One region of the Ruegeria sp. AD11(2025) genome, then DNA from elsewhere that is predicted to be linked to it. Evidence: riboswitches for the same ligand, from Rfam matches in the RefSeq annotation. Region 1 holds a riboswitch; each other region holds the start of a gene.
The links. Region 1 has a riboswitch for cobalamin ahead of ACR1XY_RS08795 (DUF1636 family protein). Riboswitches for the same ligand answer to the same signal wherever they lie in the genome.
Positions count from the first base shown of each region.

Region 1 (5,693 bases):
ACCCGCGCCGCCAGCGTCCAACTGAAGGAACGCAGGCGTCTGGTCCTGCTGACCCGCGAAGCGCCGCTGACATTGGTACATCTTCGGAACATGACAACCGCCACCGAAATGGGCGCGATTGTCTTGCCGCCTGTACCGGCCTTCTATCTGAAACCGCAATGCGTGTCGGATATCGTCGTCCAGATTGCCGCCCGCGCGATCGATCTGTTGGGAGTATCCGCGCCGGTGGCAAATCAATGGGCCGAAGCAGGAGTGATACCTGGCTCTAGTGCTGAGCCCTTGCGGTCCTGAACAGCAGCAGAAAAACAAACACCGAACCGATCGAGGTTGTCACGATCCCCACCGGCAACTCCTGTGGCGCCAGAAGAAGCCTGCTGAGAATGTCGGATCCCGTCAGCAAGGCCGCACCCACAATCGCCGCCGTGGGTAGAAGCCGATTGTGCAGCGGTCCGGCGATACCGCGGGCGATATGAGGCACCATCAGGCCGACAAAGCCGATCACACCTGCGACCGAGACGAATACGGCGGTGGCAAGGGCCGCAGTGAAGAACATGCTGAACCTCAGGCCCTGGACCGGTACGCCCAGCGTGGCGGCGGTCAAGTCTCCGGTCAGCAGGGCGTCCAGCCAGCGGCTGCGATACAGCGAATAGGACAGGATCAGCAGCAGTCCGACGCAGACCAGTGGGAAGGTTTCCCAACGTGCCAGACCCAGCCCGCCCAGCATCCAGAAGATGACCGTATGCGCCGCGCGGCTGTCGCCCGCGAAGATCAGATAATTGGTGATGGCCGAGAACAGGAAGGAAACCGCCAGTCCGGCAAGGATCAGTTTTTCCGGTGCGCTTGTGCGCATGGCGTGCACCAGCGCAAGCACGATGCCCGACGCCACAAGACCGCCGCAAAACGCCGCCAGCGGCAAGGTCCAGAAACCCAGAATATCGCCGGTCACGGTGATGACGAACACGGCTCCTGCTGCCGCGCCCGAGGATAGACCAAACAGGAAGGGGTCGGCCAGATCGTTGCGCGTGGTGGTCTGCAGAACCACGCCGACAATCCCCAGCCCGGCACCAATGACGGCCGCGAACAATGCGCGGGGCAGGCGCAGGTCAAACACGATCCGGTGCAGCGCCGACATCTCTCCGTCGATCATCCCGGTGCCCAACAGGACAGCGTTGAATGCGTCTGTCGCTGGAATGGGTGTGGTTCCGTAGACGGTCGAAATCAGCAAAAGGACGGTCAGAACGACCGCCCCCAGCACGAGCACAAGGCTCAATCGGTTCATATCAGTTGAGGCCCGGGTGCATGGCGTTGGCCATTTTCGAGATCGCCTCGATATTTGCCGGTCCAGGGGTTAGTTCCTCGTACCGCAGGCCGATCCAGCGCTCGTTCTTCACGGCGTCGGTTTGTGACATTACCGGATGCTCCTGCAGGAACTTGAATGTATCTCCCGCGCCATTGCCGGTCTGGTAGTCCAGCAACACCAGGAATTCCGGGTTGGATGCGGCAACAGCCTCCCATGAGGTGCGACCCCAGCTGGTGTCCATGTCATGGGTGACGTTCTCGCCGCCGGCGGCCGCGATCATCGCATCGGGAATGGCGAATTTACCGGCGGTGAAGGGCGCGTCTGCCGGGCCATCCAGCAGGAAGACACGCGGTTTGGCCAGATCGGCGGTCTGTGCTTCGATCGCGGCCAGTTCTTCTTTCCAGCCGCCGACCAGTGCTTCCGCCTTGTCGTCGACATGCATGACCTTGCCCAGACGCAGCACATCGTCGAACAACAGATTCATGCTGGCTTCGGGGCGATCCTTGTCCAGATGCACGCAGCTTTCGGTCAGGATCATGGTCTTGATGCCAAAAGGCTCCAGAGTGTCGGGTGTCACGTCGCCGCCAGGTTTCATGCCGTAATACCAACCGGCGAAGAACAGGTCGGGTTCGGCCGCAACCAGATTTTCAACGGTCGGGTATTTCGGCGCAAGTTCGGGGATGTTACCGCGCAGGGTGTCGAATTCGGGGCTGGTCTTGTACCAGCCGGTGATGCCGGTCAGGCCCACGATCTTGTCCTGCAGGCCAAGGGCAAAGGCCATGTCGGTCATGTTCATGTCATGAACGACCAGCCTTTCGGGTTGAGATTCGAAAACCAGCGGTTCACCGCAATTGTCAATCGTTACCTCATGCGCGGAGGCGCTGCCTGCCATGGCGGTGATCAGGGCCGCAGACCAGATATGTTTCATTGGGGAGAGTTTCCTTAAGTTAATTTGAAACTGGGGTTCTTCGGATATCCAGTGCCGGGATCACTCGGCCTTCATGCTGGAAACACAGATAATCGACGCCAAACGTGTCGCGCACATGCGCGGGCGTCAGCACTTCGGCCACGGGGCCGAAACTGGTCAGACGCGTGGATTTCATCAGCGCCACGTGGGTGGCAAACTCGGGGATCATGACCAGATCGTGCACGATCATGACCACCGTGATGCCCAGTTCGGCCACCAGCGACAGCATTCTCCCCTTGGCGTCCGGGTCCAAATGGTTGGTGGGTTCATCCAGAAACAACAGAGACGGGTTTTGCGCCAGGGCGCGGGCGATATGCGCGCGCTGGCGTTCACCGCCGGACAGCAGGGCCATCCGCTTGTCCGCCAGTGAGCCCAGCCCGGTCAGGTCCAGTATCCGATCAAGCTCGACCGCGTGGTCTTCGGCGGATCGGTCTGAGCGGATCGGAATCTGACCCAGCGCTACATAGTCTCGCAGCAGCAGCCGACCGTCCGGGAACTCCTGCTGGCTGACAACGGCGATCATGCGTGCACGGTCTTTGGACGACATCTGTTTCAGGCTGCGCCCATCGACAAGAACGTCGCCCAGAACCATCTCGGCTGCACCGCATAAAAGGTTCAGAAGCGTTGTTTTCCCGGCCCCGTTTGGTCCGGCTATGGCCAAAACCGCACCCCTGTCCAGTTCGAAGGATGCTCCCTGTAGTAGGACGTCGCCGTTGAGTGCGTAGTATTCTAGGCCACGCGCGATCAGAAACGCTGAGTTTGTCACGGGTGCACCTCCACGTTCAGACGGGGCATACGAGCCAAGGTTTTGTTGAACAATGCACGCGGACGGTCAGAAGCATTGGTCCAGCCGTCCCCACTGTCTTGGAATTGCCGCGCAAACTGGGCCAGAGCATCAATGTCCTGCGAGGATTTGACGTCACCAAACAGGTATTGCGCTTTGTCAACAGCCTGAAAGCCTACGGTTGTCGGTCGGTCACAACCAGCCATGCAGGAAACCATGCGTATGGAAAACCCGGAAGGTAGCCGGTGCGTCAGCGCCTTTCCGATCGCTTGCGCGGCGTCCGTGCCGTTGCAGGTCTCGCAAATCAGCAGGAAGTGTTGGGGATCGTTTGCCATTGCCCACTCCGCTTATTGCCGAAGCGAGGTGGCGGCAATGTAATAGCGTAACGCGTTCGTCACTTTGCCTCCTTCCGGGACGCCCCGCCCCGGGTTGATTGAAAACATGATGGCAGGTCTCCTGACTTGCGGGTCTTGGCTTGGCCATCCTTCCCGGCCTGTGGGCCAGTGGATTTATGGCGTCGCTCACCGCTTACAGTTGCGGGGGCAGTCACGGAGTTGGCGCCGGTTAGCGGACCTCACCGTATTCCCTTTTCATCCCCAATTGGGGGAACCATCATCAGATTGACTGCCCGAGATCGCCCAGTGCGTCAATATGAAAGTTTCATCCTGTTCGTTCGTTACCGGCCAGCTCTGAGGCATAAGGGTGGCCAGTTAAGGACGTTGTTCGCAAAAACTGGCTGGAATGATCTCGGCAGGGAGATAGACTCAGATCATGCGATATTGGTTTCACCTTGCAACGATTCTGGCATTGAGCCTGTGCGGTTCTTCTGCGCTGGCGGCACCGGGGGCTGAACTGGAATGGTCCGAATTGCCTGACCCGTCCGTTCAGGTCTTCGAAGACCCCTACCGCGATCTCAGCCCGGAGCAGTTCGACGATCTGATTTTCGTCGTGCGCCTGCGCGGCAGGCTGCGTCAGGAAGTGGGCAGCCCCGATGAGCGGCGGAAGTGGCAGGAGCTTCTGGTCGAAACCGAGGAAGCCCTGGCTGCGGACGGCATCGATATCGACTGGCTGCTGGACCAGCGACTTGTCGTCGCCCAGCGCCGGGATCGTGCCGGTGCGGCCGGAAACCCTGAATTCGACGGTCAAACGGTGACGCTGGCGGGGTTTGCCATTCCGGCGCCGCCCGATGCGGATGGGCACCCCATCGCTTATCTGGTGCCTCAGCCCGGGATGTGCAGCCACTTGCCGCCGCCGCCGCCCAATCAGATGATCCGGGTACGGCTGAACGGCGACTGGGAGCCCGGTTACGTCCACGAGCCGGTTCGTTTGACCGGAAAGCTGACCATCGATCCGTCAGAACAAAACACAATGGTGGTGGATGGGCTGATGCCCATGCGCGCGACGTTCCAGCTGGAGGCCGACAGTGTCGAAACCCTGGAAACACAGGGCGGCGGACTGAAGTGGACGCAGAGCTCGGCCGAACGCTTCCGTGCTGCAGGCAACAGCAAAACCGGCGCGGAGAAGGCGTCTGAGTGACGGGATCACCGGATCGCCCCCCAGGCTGCCTTGCCGATTTCCTCCTGAACAGAACCGATCGTCTTTGGGATTTGAAAAACCTTAATTTCAGGGTGCGCTGAGATTTCTTTTTAGGTGTACAAGTGACGACGATTTGAGCCTCTTCAGAGGTGCTGGATGTATTGATGACACCCATTAACCTTGCAGAGGTTGACCTCGCGGGCGGCGAACAGCGCATGCCGCTGGTGCGCTATTCCCGGCTGTACAGGGCGATTGGCTCATCTATGCGCAGGTATTCGAACGCCGAAACATCGCGATCTTCGCCGAACATCGGGTCAAGTCGAACGCGATGGAATGGCTGGTGGCCTGTGCGATAGTCTATCAGCCCGACCCGGAGCCTTCGCAATATCATGCACTTGCGATGGAAGTCATGAAACGGCAGGGTTGAACGGGCTGTAAATCGCCCTTTATCACAAAGGTGTCGGCAACCCTTTCGAGCCCCAGTGGTCTTGGATATGACGGGTGGAACGCCGCCAAAGTCCTGCCTGCGTAGAACGATCAGGAGCGCATCTATGAAGTATCGCCGTCCGGCCCTTGCCGCCATTCTCTGTGCGCTGCCTGTTGCGGCTCTGGCCGAAACCACGCAAGTCGAGCCGGGCCTGATGGTCGAGCTGAATGCGGTGGAAGAGGTCGAAAGCGCCTGCCGCCTGACCTTTCTGGTCGAAAACCAAACCACAACGTCGATAGACAGTGCCAGTTATCAGGTGGTTATATTCGATGCCGCGGGTGTTTTCGAACGGATCACTCTTTTCGGGTTTCGGGACCTGCCGGCAGAACGCCCGCGGGTGCGTCAGTTTGATATCCGAGGCATCACCTGCGAAAACCTCGGGCGTGTTCTGATCAATGGCGTAAGCAGCTGCACCGTCGGAGGTGCTGACAGCGATATCTGCGACCAGACACCAACCTTGCACAGCCGAACAGAAGTGGAGCTTTTGGGATGAGTTTTCTTGACGCCCTGCGCGAAATCCTGGCCCTTGGCGGGCCAGTTGTCGCCATCCTGATCGCCATGTCCGTGGTGACGCTTGCGGTGACGCTTTACAAGCTCTGGCAATTCGCCGCTTCGGGTG
Region 1 covers NZ_JBQFZU010000007.1:39,368-45,060, forward strand. The annotation lists gene ACR1XY_RS08775 (UbiX family flavin prenyltransferase) at 1-291, shown strand, start outside; gene ACR1XY_RS08780 (FecCD family ABC transporter permease) at 266-1,279, opposite strand; gene ACR1XY_RS08785 (ABC transporter substrate-binding protein) at 1,281-2,228, opposite strand; gene ACR1XY_RS08790 (ABC transporter ATP-binding protein) at 2,248-3,033, opposite strand; gene ACR1XY_RS08795 (DUF1636 family protein) at 3,030-3,386, opposite strand; cobalamin riboswitch at 3,481-3,680, opposite strand; gene ACR1XY_RS08800 (DUF3299 domain-containing protein) at 3,823-4,587, shown strand; gene ACR1XY_RS08805 (hypothetical protein) at 5,139-5,567, shown strand; gene ACR1XY_RS08810 (MotA/TolQ/ExbB proton channel family protein) at 5,564-5,693, shown strand, end outside.

Region 2 (5,693 bases), on a different contig from region 1:
CAAAACTGGTACTCGCCTCAACTGCTCTACGTTGACAACTGGCCGTATTGCGCCGCGTAGTGCGTCATTCCGCCCTTCGGCCCTGCGGGATGACTTCGTAGCCCGGTTCTTCCGGTTCGTCATCCAGAATCTCGGGCGGAAAGCCGGGTGCTGTGATGTCCAGGCCAGTGGCCTCCTCTAACCGCCTGATAATGTTCGGAGACAGTTCTCGTTCGCCAAAACGGGCGATGCCATCGTCGAAGATGCGGATCATCACCGGGTTGATTTCCAGCGGCACTCCGGCCCGGTCGGCCACGTCCTGGAACAACCCGATATCCTTTTTGACAAGGTCCATCGTGAAGGAGATATCGCGCGATCCATTCAGGATGACCTGGCTTTCGGTTTCATGCACGAAGGATGTACCGGAGGAAATCTTGATCGCCTCATAGGTGGTGTTGAGGTCCATCCCGGCAGCCTTGGCGGTCACCAGCGCCTCGGCACAGGTGATCAGGTTGGCGGTGGCCAGATAATTCGTCAGCACCTTCAGGACCGAGGCCGAACCTAATTCCCCGGTGTGCAGAACTCGCCGTCCCATCGTGGTTAGAAACGGCAAAATCCGCTCGAATGTTTCGCGGTCGCACCCTGCGAAGATCGAAATGTTGCCGGTCGCCGCCCGGTGGCACCCGCCGGACACCGGGCAATCGACCGCGGCGCCTCCGCGTTCGACCACCATCGCGCCGAGACGCATAACCTCAGTCTCATCGGTGGTCGACATCTCCATCCAGATTTTGCCCGGAGCGACCTCGGGCAGCATCTCTTTCATCACGGTGTCCGAGGCGGCCGGGGACGGCAGACAAGTGATGACTGCATCACAATCCCGCATCATCTGCGCCGGGCTTTCAGCAGCTTTGGCGCCTTTGGCCACGTATTCGGACACCAGATCGGGGGCGAGGTCATGGACCGTCAAGTCAATTCCGTTGCGCAGCAGTGAGCCGGACAGCTTGCCGCCGACATTGCCCAAACCGATGAATCCGACTTTCATTTCACCCTCCCGAAGGTCGCCGTTTGTGCCGAGTATCCCTATTGCCTGTCGGAAAAGAAAATGAATAATAACATGCGATATAGGTAAAAATTTTTGGTGGTAAATGGATCGCCTTCCAAATCCCGTTTGGCTGCGCAGCTTCGAATCCGCTGCGCGCCATCTGAATTTCACCACAACCGCGCGTGAACTTGGCCTGACGCAAACAGCCGTTTCACTGCACATTCGGTCCCTTGAGGCCGAGTTGGGTCAAAAGCTGTTCACACGAAATGCACGGCGGCTGGAACTGACCGAGCTGGGGCAGTCTTATTCGCTGACGGTTCGGCGCGCTTTGGCCGACATTGCGCTGTCGACCAACAGTCTGTTTGGCTCGGCCTCGCGCCAGACCCTGACGATCCGGGCAGCAATTTCGACCGCGACCTATTGGTTGGCTGCCGAGCTGCCTGACTTCTCCGCGCAGCATCCGGATATTCCGGTCCGTCTTGTCTCGCACATCTGGAACGACAGCGGGACGCCCGGCGATGTGGATGTGGAAATCCGGCTGGGTTATGGCGACTGGCCGGGGGTGCGATCCCAAAAACTCACCGACGAAAAGCTAGTCCCGGTCTGTCGGGCTGGGGACGACTCAGCGAAACTGATCACCCTGCCGAACGGGCCACTGATTCACATCCTTGGATACGAGGACAACTGGGCGCGGTATCTTCAGGCCAACGGCATAGCGCCGCCCGACCAGCCGCCTCGGCATTCTGTGGACACCACGGTGGCAGCGCTGCAACTAGTGATGGCCGGTGCAGGATATGCCACGATCCTTGAACGGTTCGCAAAAAACGCAATTCGGCAAGGCGCACCGATTGCGATTGCGGGTCCGGCGATTCCCTTTGCCCAGTCGCATTATCTGGTCAGCGCTCAACGGGCCGCGCAATCCACGGCAGCGGCCGGTTTGTTTTGCGCATGGTTGCAGGACCGGCTGGTGGCGGATGCCGCGGATTGACACAAGCTGGTCGCTTTTCTGTTCTATGGGGTTTCTACCCCTGTCTCGCGCTTGACAAGGCCCCTGCCCGTGCCGCATGTCGCTTGCGTTGGTGTCCATCCTAGGATGGATGAAAAGGGAATGCGTCAACGGCCATCCGTCAAACGCAGCCGCCCCCGCGACCGTGACCGGAGAGGGTGCCCATAGCCACTGGCCGAATTGGCCGGGAAGGCGGGACATCCGACAGAGGCCCGCCTCTGACATCCGCAAGCCGGGAGACCTGCCAGCACGCGAAGATGAAACCGGGCGGGGTGTTCCGGTGTCGGGTCCATGTTGCGACACGTGGCCCGCATGAAACCCCGTCCCCCGCAAGGAGGATTTGGGGGGATGAGAGACATGACCGAGACCGCACCTGTTGAGCTGCTGGTCTGTACCACGTGCCGCCGTGGCCTGCCTGTCGAGGACGACGCGCAACGGCCCGGCTCCCTGCTTCATAAAGCGCTGGAACAAGCGGAACTGCCCGAGGGCATCACGCTGAAAGCCGTGGAATGCCTGTCGAACTGTGATGAAGGTTGTTCCATCGTGCTGCGCGGCGGGCCGGATCGTTGGACCTTTGTCTATGAACACCTCAACGAAAACGACCATGTCGAAACCATTGTCGAAGGTGCCACCAAGTACCTCGCGACCGAGGACGGCCTGGTCAAATGGCGCGAACGCCCCGAACATTTCCGCAAAAACTGTGCGGCCCGCATTCCCCCGATTGGAGCCCTGAAATGAGCAATCTCGAAAAACTCCCCGTCACTGTGATCACCGGCTTTCTGGGCTCGGGCAAGACTACGCTGGTCAAACACCTGATGCAGAACCCGCAGGGCAAGCGTCTTGCCGTTGTGGTCAACGAGTTTGGCGATGTGGGCGTAGATGGCGATATCCTGAAATCCTGCGCCATCCCGGATTGCCCGGCGGAAAACATCATGGAACTGGCCAACGGCTGCATCTGCTGCACCGTAGCCGATGATTTCATTCCCACTATCGAGGCGCTGATGGCGCTGGAGCCGCGCCCCGATCACATCCTGATCGAAACGTCCGGTCTTGCTCTGCCCAAGCCGCTGCTGAAGGCCTTTGACTGGCCCGACATCCGCTCCAAAATCACCGTGGATGGCGTGATCGCTCTGGCAGATGCCGAGGCCGTCGCCGCCGGTCGTTTTGCCCCTAGTGTCGAGGCCGTTGATGCCCAGCGCCTGGCCGATGACTCGATCGATCACGAAACGCCCCTGTCCGAAGTGTTCGAGGACCAGATCTCCTGCGCCGACATCATCCTATTGACCAAGCCCGATCTGGCCGGTCCCGAGGGTGTGGCGAAGGCGAAAGAAATCATCGCCGCCGAGGCGCCTCGTCCCCTGCCCGTCGTCGAAGTGGCCGAAGGTGCCGTGGACGTGCGCGTGGTACTGGGTCTGGAAGCCGCCGCCGAGGATGACATGGACGCCCGCCCATCGCACCACGACGGTCATCACGACCACGAGCATGACGATTTCGAAAGCATCATCGTCGAGTTGCCGGAACAGACCGATCCGGCCCAACTGGTCGCCAATATCGAACGTCTGGCCAATGAGTTGAACATCCTGCGCGTCAAAGGCTATGCCGCCGTTCAGGGCAAGCCGATGCGTCTATTGGTTCAGGCCGTCGGTGCCCGTGTACGTCACCAGTACGACCGCCCCTGGGAACCCGGCGAGGATCGTCGCTCGCGTCTGGTGGTGATTGCCGAGCATGACGACATCAAAGAGGCCGCGATCCGCGATATCCTCGTGGGCATGACCGAGGCCGCCGAGTAAGCCATGCACGTCGTCTTCCGCGAAAGCCACGGGTTAGAAGAAACCGAGCCCCCGACCGATCTGGGCCAAAGCCCGGCGGATCTGGTTGTGCTGTCCTTTTCCGACAGCGACCTTGGTGCTTTCGCGGCGGGCTGGCATCGTGGTGGCGGTCCCGAGGGGCGGATGCCGACGATGCGGCTGGCCAACCTGACGGCGCTGAAACACCCTCTGTCTGTCGACACATATGTTGAACAGACTCTGGAGGGTGCAAAGGGCATCCTGATCCGCCTGATCGGCGGTGTTCCTTATTGGTCTTACGGCTTGCAGCAGGTTCTGGCGCTGGCGCAGGCCAAAGGCATCGCGCTGGCCGTTCTGCCTGCGGATGGGCGTGAGGACACGCGGCTGGATGATTACTCCACCCTACCGGTCTCGACCCTGCGCCGCTTGGCGCATCTGTGTGACACTGGCGGCGAGGTTGCAGCACAGGCTGCACTGGCGCAGATGGCGCTGGCGGCAGGTCTCTATGCCGGCCCGGTGATGGGTGCAAAGACCTTACCCGACTGCGGCGTCTGGTGCCCGGACCGCGGCGTGATCCCGGTGGATATAGCGTTCACAAGCGATGCGAGACGTATCCTCGTCACCTTCTACCGCGCCTATCTGACATCGGCCGACACTGCTCCGGTCGCCGCCCTGATCCGCAGCCTACGGGACCGGGGACTGGATGCGGTTGGCCTGTTCGCTCCTTCGTTGAAAGCGCCAGCCGCCGCTGAATGGCTGCGTGAACAGGTCGTTGTATCGGAGCCCTCAGCGATCATCAACGCCACCTCTTTCTCGGGCAAAGGCGCATCGGGCACTTCGCCCTTGGACGCGGCAAACGTGCCGGTGTTTCAGGTCGCCCTCGCCACCTCGCGCCGCAAAGCGTGGGCCGAGGCGGAACGGGGCCTGTCGCCTGCCGACCTTGCCATGCATGTGGTACTGCCCGAGGTGGACGGCCGGATTTCGGCCGGCATTGCCTCCTTCAAAGAACCCGGCAAGCGCGATCCGCATCTGGAATATTCCCGTTTCGCCCATCGTGCCGAGCCTGAGCGGATCGAAGCCATTGTCGACCGCGTCACCGGCTGGTTGAACCTGCACGACAAGCCCAAAGCGGATCAGGTTCCCGCACTGGTGCTGTCCACCTACCCCGGCAAGAACTGGCAGATGGCCCATGCGGTTGGCCTCGACGCGCTGGCTTCAGCCGAAGCAATGCTGTCCGACCTGCAAGGCGAAGGTTATGATACCGGACCGGCGGAGCCGATTGCCGAGACCTTGCTGGACGCACGTGTTTCGTGGTCGCTGGACGACTATCAAACCGCACTCGCGGACCTACCGGAACAACTACGCACCGACCTGCAAACAGTGTGGGGCAACCCCGAGAACGACCCGGCCTTCGCCAATGGTGCGTTCCACTTTACCGCTCTGCAGCGCGGCAAGGCGCTGGTCGCGCTGCAACCCGAACGCGGCACGCCCGAGTTGCGCGATGACGACTATCATGACCTCTCACGCACTCCACGCCACGGCTATGTGGCCTTCTATCTCTGGCTCCGCAAAGGATTGGGCGCGGATGCTCTGATCCATATCGGTGCGCATGGGACACTGGAATGGCTTCCCGGCAAATCGGTCGCCTTGTCCGCCGATTGCTGGCCCGAGGCGCTGATCCGCGATCTGCCGGTGATTTACCCCTTCATTGTCAACGACCCCGGCGAGGCCGCGCAGGCCAAGCGCCGAATCGGGGCCGTCACGCTGGGCCATATCCCGCCTCCGATGAAGGAAAGCGGCACGCCTGATCGGATGGTGCGACTGGAATCGCTGCTGGATGAGTTCTCGAACGCCGATGGCCTCGATCCCAAGCGCCGCG
Region 2 covers NZ_JBQFZU010000023.1:223-5,915, forward strand. The annotation lists gene ACR1XY_RS18320 (NAD(P)-dependent oxidoreductase) at 65-1,021, opposite strand; gene ACR1XY_RS18325 (LysR substrate-binding domain-containing protein) at 1,125-2,009, shown strand; cobalamin riboswitch at 2,082-2,290, shown strand; gene ACR1XY_RS18330 (DUF1636 family protein) at 2,385-2,765, shown strand; gene cobW (cobalamin biosynthesis protein CobW) at 2,762-3,817, shown strand; gene cobN (cobaltochelatase subunit CobN) at 3,821-5,693, shown strand, end outside.
Region 2: another riboswitch for cobalamin. It lies ahead of ACR1XY_RS18330 (DUF1636 family protein); the one in region 1 lies ahead of ACR1XY_RS08795 (DUF1636 family protein).

Region 3 (5,693 bases), on a different contig from region 1:
GGGGCCGATGCAGTTCATGCCCTTGGCGATGATCCGCGCCGTGGTGGTCTTACCCGTGCCGCGAATGCCGGTCATGATGAAGGCCTGTGCGATCCGGTCGGCCTCGAACGCGTTTTTCAGCGTGCGGACCATCGCATCCTGACCGACGAGATCGGCAAAGGTTTCGGGGCGGTATTTGCGGGCAAGAACCTGATAGGCGGGGCTTGGCGTGTCGTTCATGTCTGCTCTGTCGGATTCGGTTCAGGAATGCAGCGTAGAGACCCCTGCCGCCCGCGTCCACCGCCGCTGTAGTCGAAATTCGGTTTGCAGGACAGTTTACGCATCGTAGAAACGTTCGCAGGAGGGCCACCTTTTGAGACTCTTTGCGATTCATGCTGTGCAGGTGGGAAATGGCACGGTTGCCCTTTCACCAATCCCGGGGCGCGGCGGCAACTACCTGCAGGATCTTCGTACCATCCGGGACTGGCAGCCGGATCTGGTGGTTTCCATGACCACTGAGGTTGAGATGCTGGAGGAAGGTGCCGCCGGATTCGGTGACGATCTTCGCGTCGCCGCCATCGGGTGGGCGCATCTGCCAGTCCCGGATTTTGGCGCGCCACCGCCAGAGGTTCGGGCCGCATGGGCCGAGATCAGCGCAGCGGCGGCACAAGTCCTGTCCCGAGGAGGGCGGGTGTTGGTGCATTGCCGGGGTGGCTGTGGCCGGTCTGGCATGGTCGCTTTGCGCCTTATGGTCGAACAGGGCGAACAGCCCGAGGCAGCGCTGAAACGTCTGCGCGCCGTACGGGCCTGCGCCGTTGAAACCGACGGCCAGTTGCAATGGGCGGCGCAGGCGGCCAGCGCCCGAAAGGGCAGCTAGCTTAGAGCGCCGCGTGCTGCTCCGGTTGCGCAACCGGACTTGCGGCCAGCAATAAAACCTCGAGCATCGCGCAGGGCGGGCTGGCCATAACATCGGCGGGCAGAGAGATGAACACATCCGCGAACATCATGTCGGCATACCTATCAAGTGAATCGGTGGAAACGTCGGACTCCGTGCCGCAAAAGATCCGAATCTGATCAGGCCGTGCGCAAAATCGGGCGGTGCAACCTTCGGGGCAATGGGTCAGTTCACTGCTGCCTTCGACCTGAAAATCGGGGGTTGTTGCGGGTGCGGCGGTCTCTATCGCCTGTGTAATGACACGCGCGACCCGTGCCAAAGCTGGGCAGGTCTTGCCGGTTCGCTGGCATACGGTGGCCGAGTATTCGTGGGTCTTTGTCTTCCAGATCATTGTGCGCCCTCCGCGCGTAGGAAGGGGCGTAGATCAGGTGTGACAGCATGCTGACGACCTGCCCGGACACCCCGCCCGAGTTTCGGTTTTGGTTCGATGGCAGGTCTCCTGACTTGCGGGTCATCGCGTTGCCGACCTTCCCAGCCTTTCGGCCAGTGGTATTTCGGCATTGCTCACCGCTTACAGTTGCGGGGGCAGTCGCGGCCTTGGTTCGTTCCGGTATAACCGGGGCAGAACCGCACCGTGTTCCCTTTTCATCTCGCCCAGCGATCGGGGTCGAGAACCATCACACCATCGCTAGCGGGTACGGGCGACCCGAGTCAAGCGGGCAATTTGCACGGCCAAGCGGACGTGTGGTCATGTACGGTCACTGTTGACTTGTGACGGGAAACACTGCGGACTGGAGAAAGTGAACCAATCGGTTCAAAATCCGGAGACCGAACCATGCTGGACACTGCACAAACCGATTCGACCGAGGACTTTCAGTTTCCGTCCGGCACGGGCTCCTTGTCGGCACGCCTTTATCTGCCAGCGTCCGCGCCCCGGGTGGCCGTGGTCATTCACGGTGCTACCGGCGTACCGAGAGATTATTACCAGCATTTTGCCCGCTGGCTGGCTGCCGAACGGGGGATGGCCTGTCTGACTTACGACTACAGCGATTTCGGCCATTCTCTGAACGGATCGCTGAAAGCATCACGGGTCAAGATGGCCGACTGGGCCTTGGTCGACATGCCCGCGGCCCGGGCTGAAATGCGGCGCAGGTTCCCCGATGCGCAGCAGTGGAGCATCGGACATTCAGTCGGCGGGATGCTGGGGCCGATTCAGCCCGACGTCGATCAGATCGACCGCATGATCTGCGTCTGTTCTGGCCCTGTAACGGTATCGGATCACCCCTGGCCGTATCGGGCGCTGGCTTTGCTGTTCTGGTATGGTCACGCTCCCTTGGCGGTGAAAGCCCTGGGGTACCTTCCTGGCAAGGCGCTGGGGTTCGGGGCGGACCTGCCGGCATCGGTATATTGGCAGTGGCGGCGGTGGTGCACCGCACCGCGCAACTACCTGCCCGAGATCGGGATCTCCTTGCCTGATGCGCGCTGGGCGCAGTCAGGGACACCCGTGGACCTGTTTACCTTCGAGGATGATGATGTGGTGCCGCCCAATGCGGTGTGGCGATTGGCCGATCTGTACGGCCCAGATGCGCGCCGTCACCTGTTGTCACCCGGTGAATTTGGCTTGTCGGAAGTTGGGCACATCGGCGCTTTTGCCCGCCGCAACGCAGTCCTTTGGCCACGGCTGATTGCATGACTTCGCCGGTTCTGGCGCTTTACGTTTGCTACAGGGAGGAAGTGAGAGGTTGGACATCGACCCAAGCGGGGCTCGTTGTGGCTGCTTCCTTCCGGACCTGACCAGGTTGGCGAGGCGCTCGCCCGCGCCAACCTCTCAACGCACGATATAGGCAACAGACGCGGAAATGACAACCCGTCAGAGCGTCAAACGGATCAGCAGAAAGCCGTCATCGTCTGCGCCGATCAGCTGTGGGGTGTATTCCTCTAGTTCAGCAATGTGATCGCGGGCCTTCGGACCGGTTCTGAGCAGGGTTGTCGCGCCGGGAAATGGAGCAAACTGAAAGGCGCGGGGCGCTTTTTCCAGCGGGTCCCGTGGCAGGGCACCCGAGATGTAGTCTCGCAATATGTGCTGAACGGGTCGTGCAGGCAGCCGGATCGGCTCGGCCTGGTCGACAAAAGGGAAATAGCCGCCCCCGCTGGCTCGGTAATTGCTCACCGCAACGACAAAGCGCTTGTCGGGTGTTACCGGGCGGCCCTCTAATCGGATGTCGTGAACACGGCGATGTGCAGAGGCGCTCAGATGACCTGAGGAGTCAAAGCGTGGAGGTTGCGAGAGGTCGATCTGATAGCTCAACCCTTGCAGAACATCGAAATTATGCCCGGCCCGGCTGGGGTCGACCAGGTCAGTTTCGAACCCCGGTTTGATCTGGTTGAACACGCTTGCCGACATTTCCAGCCAATCGCCGATCTGCGCGCCATTAACGACAACGGCCTGCAATTCGTTGGGAAAAACATACAGGTCGTTGATATGACGCAGGAATACCTGTCCAGGTGGCACATCCGCATAAAACCGCGGCCCGGCGCGTCCTCCGAATTTTGAAGGCGCCATCGCGGACAGAACGGGCAACTCCGCAACGGGCGATCCCTGCAGATACGGGCGCAGAGCCGCCGCCTGCGCCGCTGCGGCCAAAGCAAGCCCTCTATCCTCAACGCAAAAGCTGAAATAGCTGTGCAGGTGCTGATCGGTTCGGCCCACCGGTTGAGCCGTGTGACGGCGCGTTTCCAAATGGCCTTTGGCGAAAAGCCGCAGCAATTCAGGGTCTTCCGCAACCGGATGGGCCTCTCCGCCAGACCGGGTCGGGCAAACCGAGCGCAATTCGGTGCTGTGGTCTTTTATCGTCCACGTACTGTCATCCGCCTTGCGGAGGTTCAGGTCAATCACCCCCAGATTCGATCCGGCCGGGCCCGGCATGACCACCGGTTTCCCGTGTACCCGCCCCCGGGCTGCATCGACATTGTTCAGCCCCTCATGCACGGGACCGGGCAGAGTCAGGTGGGAATGCCCGGCGATCAGGACGTCGATGCCGTCGATGGCAGCCATCGGGATGATCGCGTTTTCCAAATCGGGTTCCGCAAAGGGCGATCCCAACCCCGTATGCGCCAGCGCAAGGATCAGATCACAGCCCTCTGCGTGCAAGTCCCGCACCTTGTTGCGGGCGCAGGTCAGGATATCGCCAACGGTGACCCGGTCCTGCAACCGGTGCGCCTCCCATTTGGCGGTCTGAGGGGGAAGCACTGAAAGCACTCCGATTTTCAGCGTAACCTGCTGGTCCTGGTACGGGACTGTACGCGTCAGGATTGCATGGCTGTGCCAGAGAGGATCGGCATTCCTTCTTTGCACATTGCTGCACACCACCGCGCAGGGAGCGTCGGCCAGAACTCGATCCAGAACCTCTAGTCCAAAGCCGAAATCATGGTTGCCCAGCCCGATGGCGTCATAGTCCAGATCACCAAAGGCCTGCATCAGAATATGCGGCGCATTGGCCGGTTCCGCAGCCCATTCCCCGATTGGTGTGCCTTGCAGCGAATCTCCGTTGTCGAACAGCAGAACCAGCGCGCCAGCCGCCACCGCCTCGTTCCGCGCAGCCCGGATCAGACTGGCGGTGCGCGTAAACCCAATCGTGGGTTCCGGGGCGTCAGAGTAGTAGTCGAAGCCGCTCAGATTCATATGCAGATCGGAGGTTGCCAATATCCGTATCTTCAAGACAGGGCGCGGCAGATGAATGGGGTGTGACAAATTTCTACTTTTGGCAGTTATATGTTAAGCATTTTCCCCAAAAAGTATATTAGGCGCAACATTTAAGGTGTGACTGCGATCATTTGACGACCGCAGGTTTCCGGCTGTTTGGAATTGCCATTGCAACGCGGCTGCAGCCGTGGCAGCCCTGTGCCGACGACCCAAAGGAACATTCATGAAACATGCGGAACTTGTGACGTTTGGCGGCTCGGGCCTGGATCGTGCGGCGCATATCCGGGGGGATGCGGACCAGCTTGCGCGGATGCGCGCCCATCCGCAGGCGTCCTGCATGCTGCTGTGGCGAGGAAAGCCACTGGTTCGGGGCGAGGCGCTGGATCAGCTGGGTCTGATCCCCATGACGCACGGATTGGTGCAGAACGGACCGGGCGGCAGAGTGGAGAAACCCGTGTTTCTGGGTCTCTCGGACGGGTCGCCTGTTTTTGCCCTCGATATCTCGAACTGGTCCCCCGAGGGGCTGGACATGTCGCAGTTGGGAGCATTTGTTGATCGGACAGAGCAGCAACATCCCGACCTGCCCCGAGGCCATGTCTTTGCCGAACTGCGCCGGATCATGACGCGCCTGTCCGCCCGGGACGCGGAACTGGCCGCAGCGGCCAAGGCGGTGATCGGATGGCATGAAACCCACCGGTTCTGTGCACGCTGCGGTGCCGCGAGCGAAATATCACAAGCGGGGTGGCAGCGCAGTTGTCCGTCCTGCGGCGGGCAACATTTCCCGCGCACCGACCCGGTAGTCATCATGTTGATCACGCACGGAGATTCGGTGCTGATTGGGCGATCTCCAGGCTGGCCCGAGGGAATGTACTCACTGCTGGCGGGCTTCGTCGAACCCGGAGAAACACTGGAGGCGGCGGTCCGGCGCGAAGTGATGGAAGAGGTAGGCGTGCCCGTCGGTGCGGTCAGTTATCTGTCCAGCCAGCCCTGGCCGTTTCCGGCCTCATTGATGTTTGGCTGCGCGGGTGAGGCGCTGTCGCGCGAGATCACCATTGATCCGGTGGAAATCGAAGATGCGATGTGGGTAAGCAAGCCCGAGATGATGCAGGCCTTTGC
Region 3 covers NZ_JBQFZU010000025.1:9,467-15,159, forward strand. The annotation lists gene ACR1XY_RS18990 (DNA polymerase III subunit gamma/tau) at 1-219, opposite strand, end outside; gene ACR1XY_RS18995 (protein-tyrosine phosphatase family protein) at 353-856, shown strand; gene ACR1XY_RS19000 (hypothetical protein) at 858-1,265, opposite strand; cobalamin riboswitch at 1,347-1,568, opposite strand; gene ACR1XY_RS19005 (alpha/beta hydrolase family protein) at 1,710-2,567, shown strand; RNA gene ffs (signal recognition particle sRNA small type) at 2,607-2,705, opposite strand; gene ACR1XY_RS19015 (bifunctional 2',3'-cyclic-nucleotide 2'-phosphodiesterase/3'-nucleotidase) at 2,745-4,625, opposite strand; gene nudC (NAD(+) diphosphatase) at 4,801-5,693, shown strand, end outside.
Region 3: another riboswitch for cobalamin. It lies ahead of ACR1XY_RS19000 (hypothetical protein); the one in region 1 lies ahead of ACR1XY_RS08795 (DUF1636 family protein).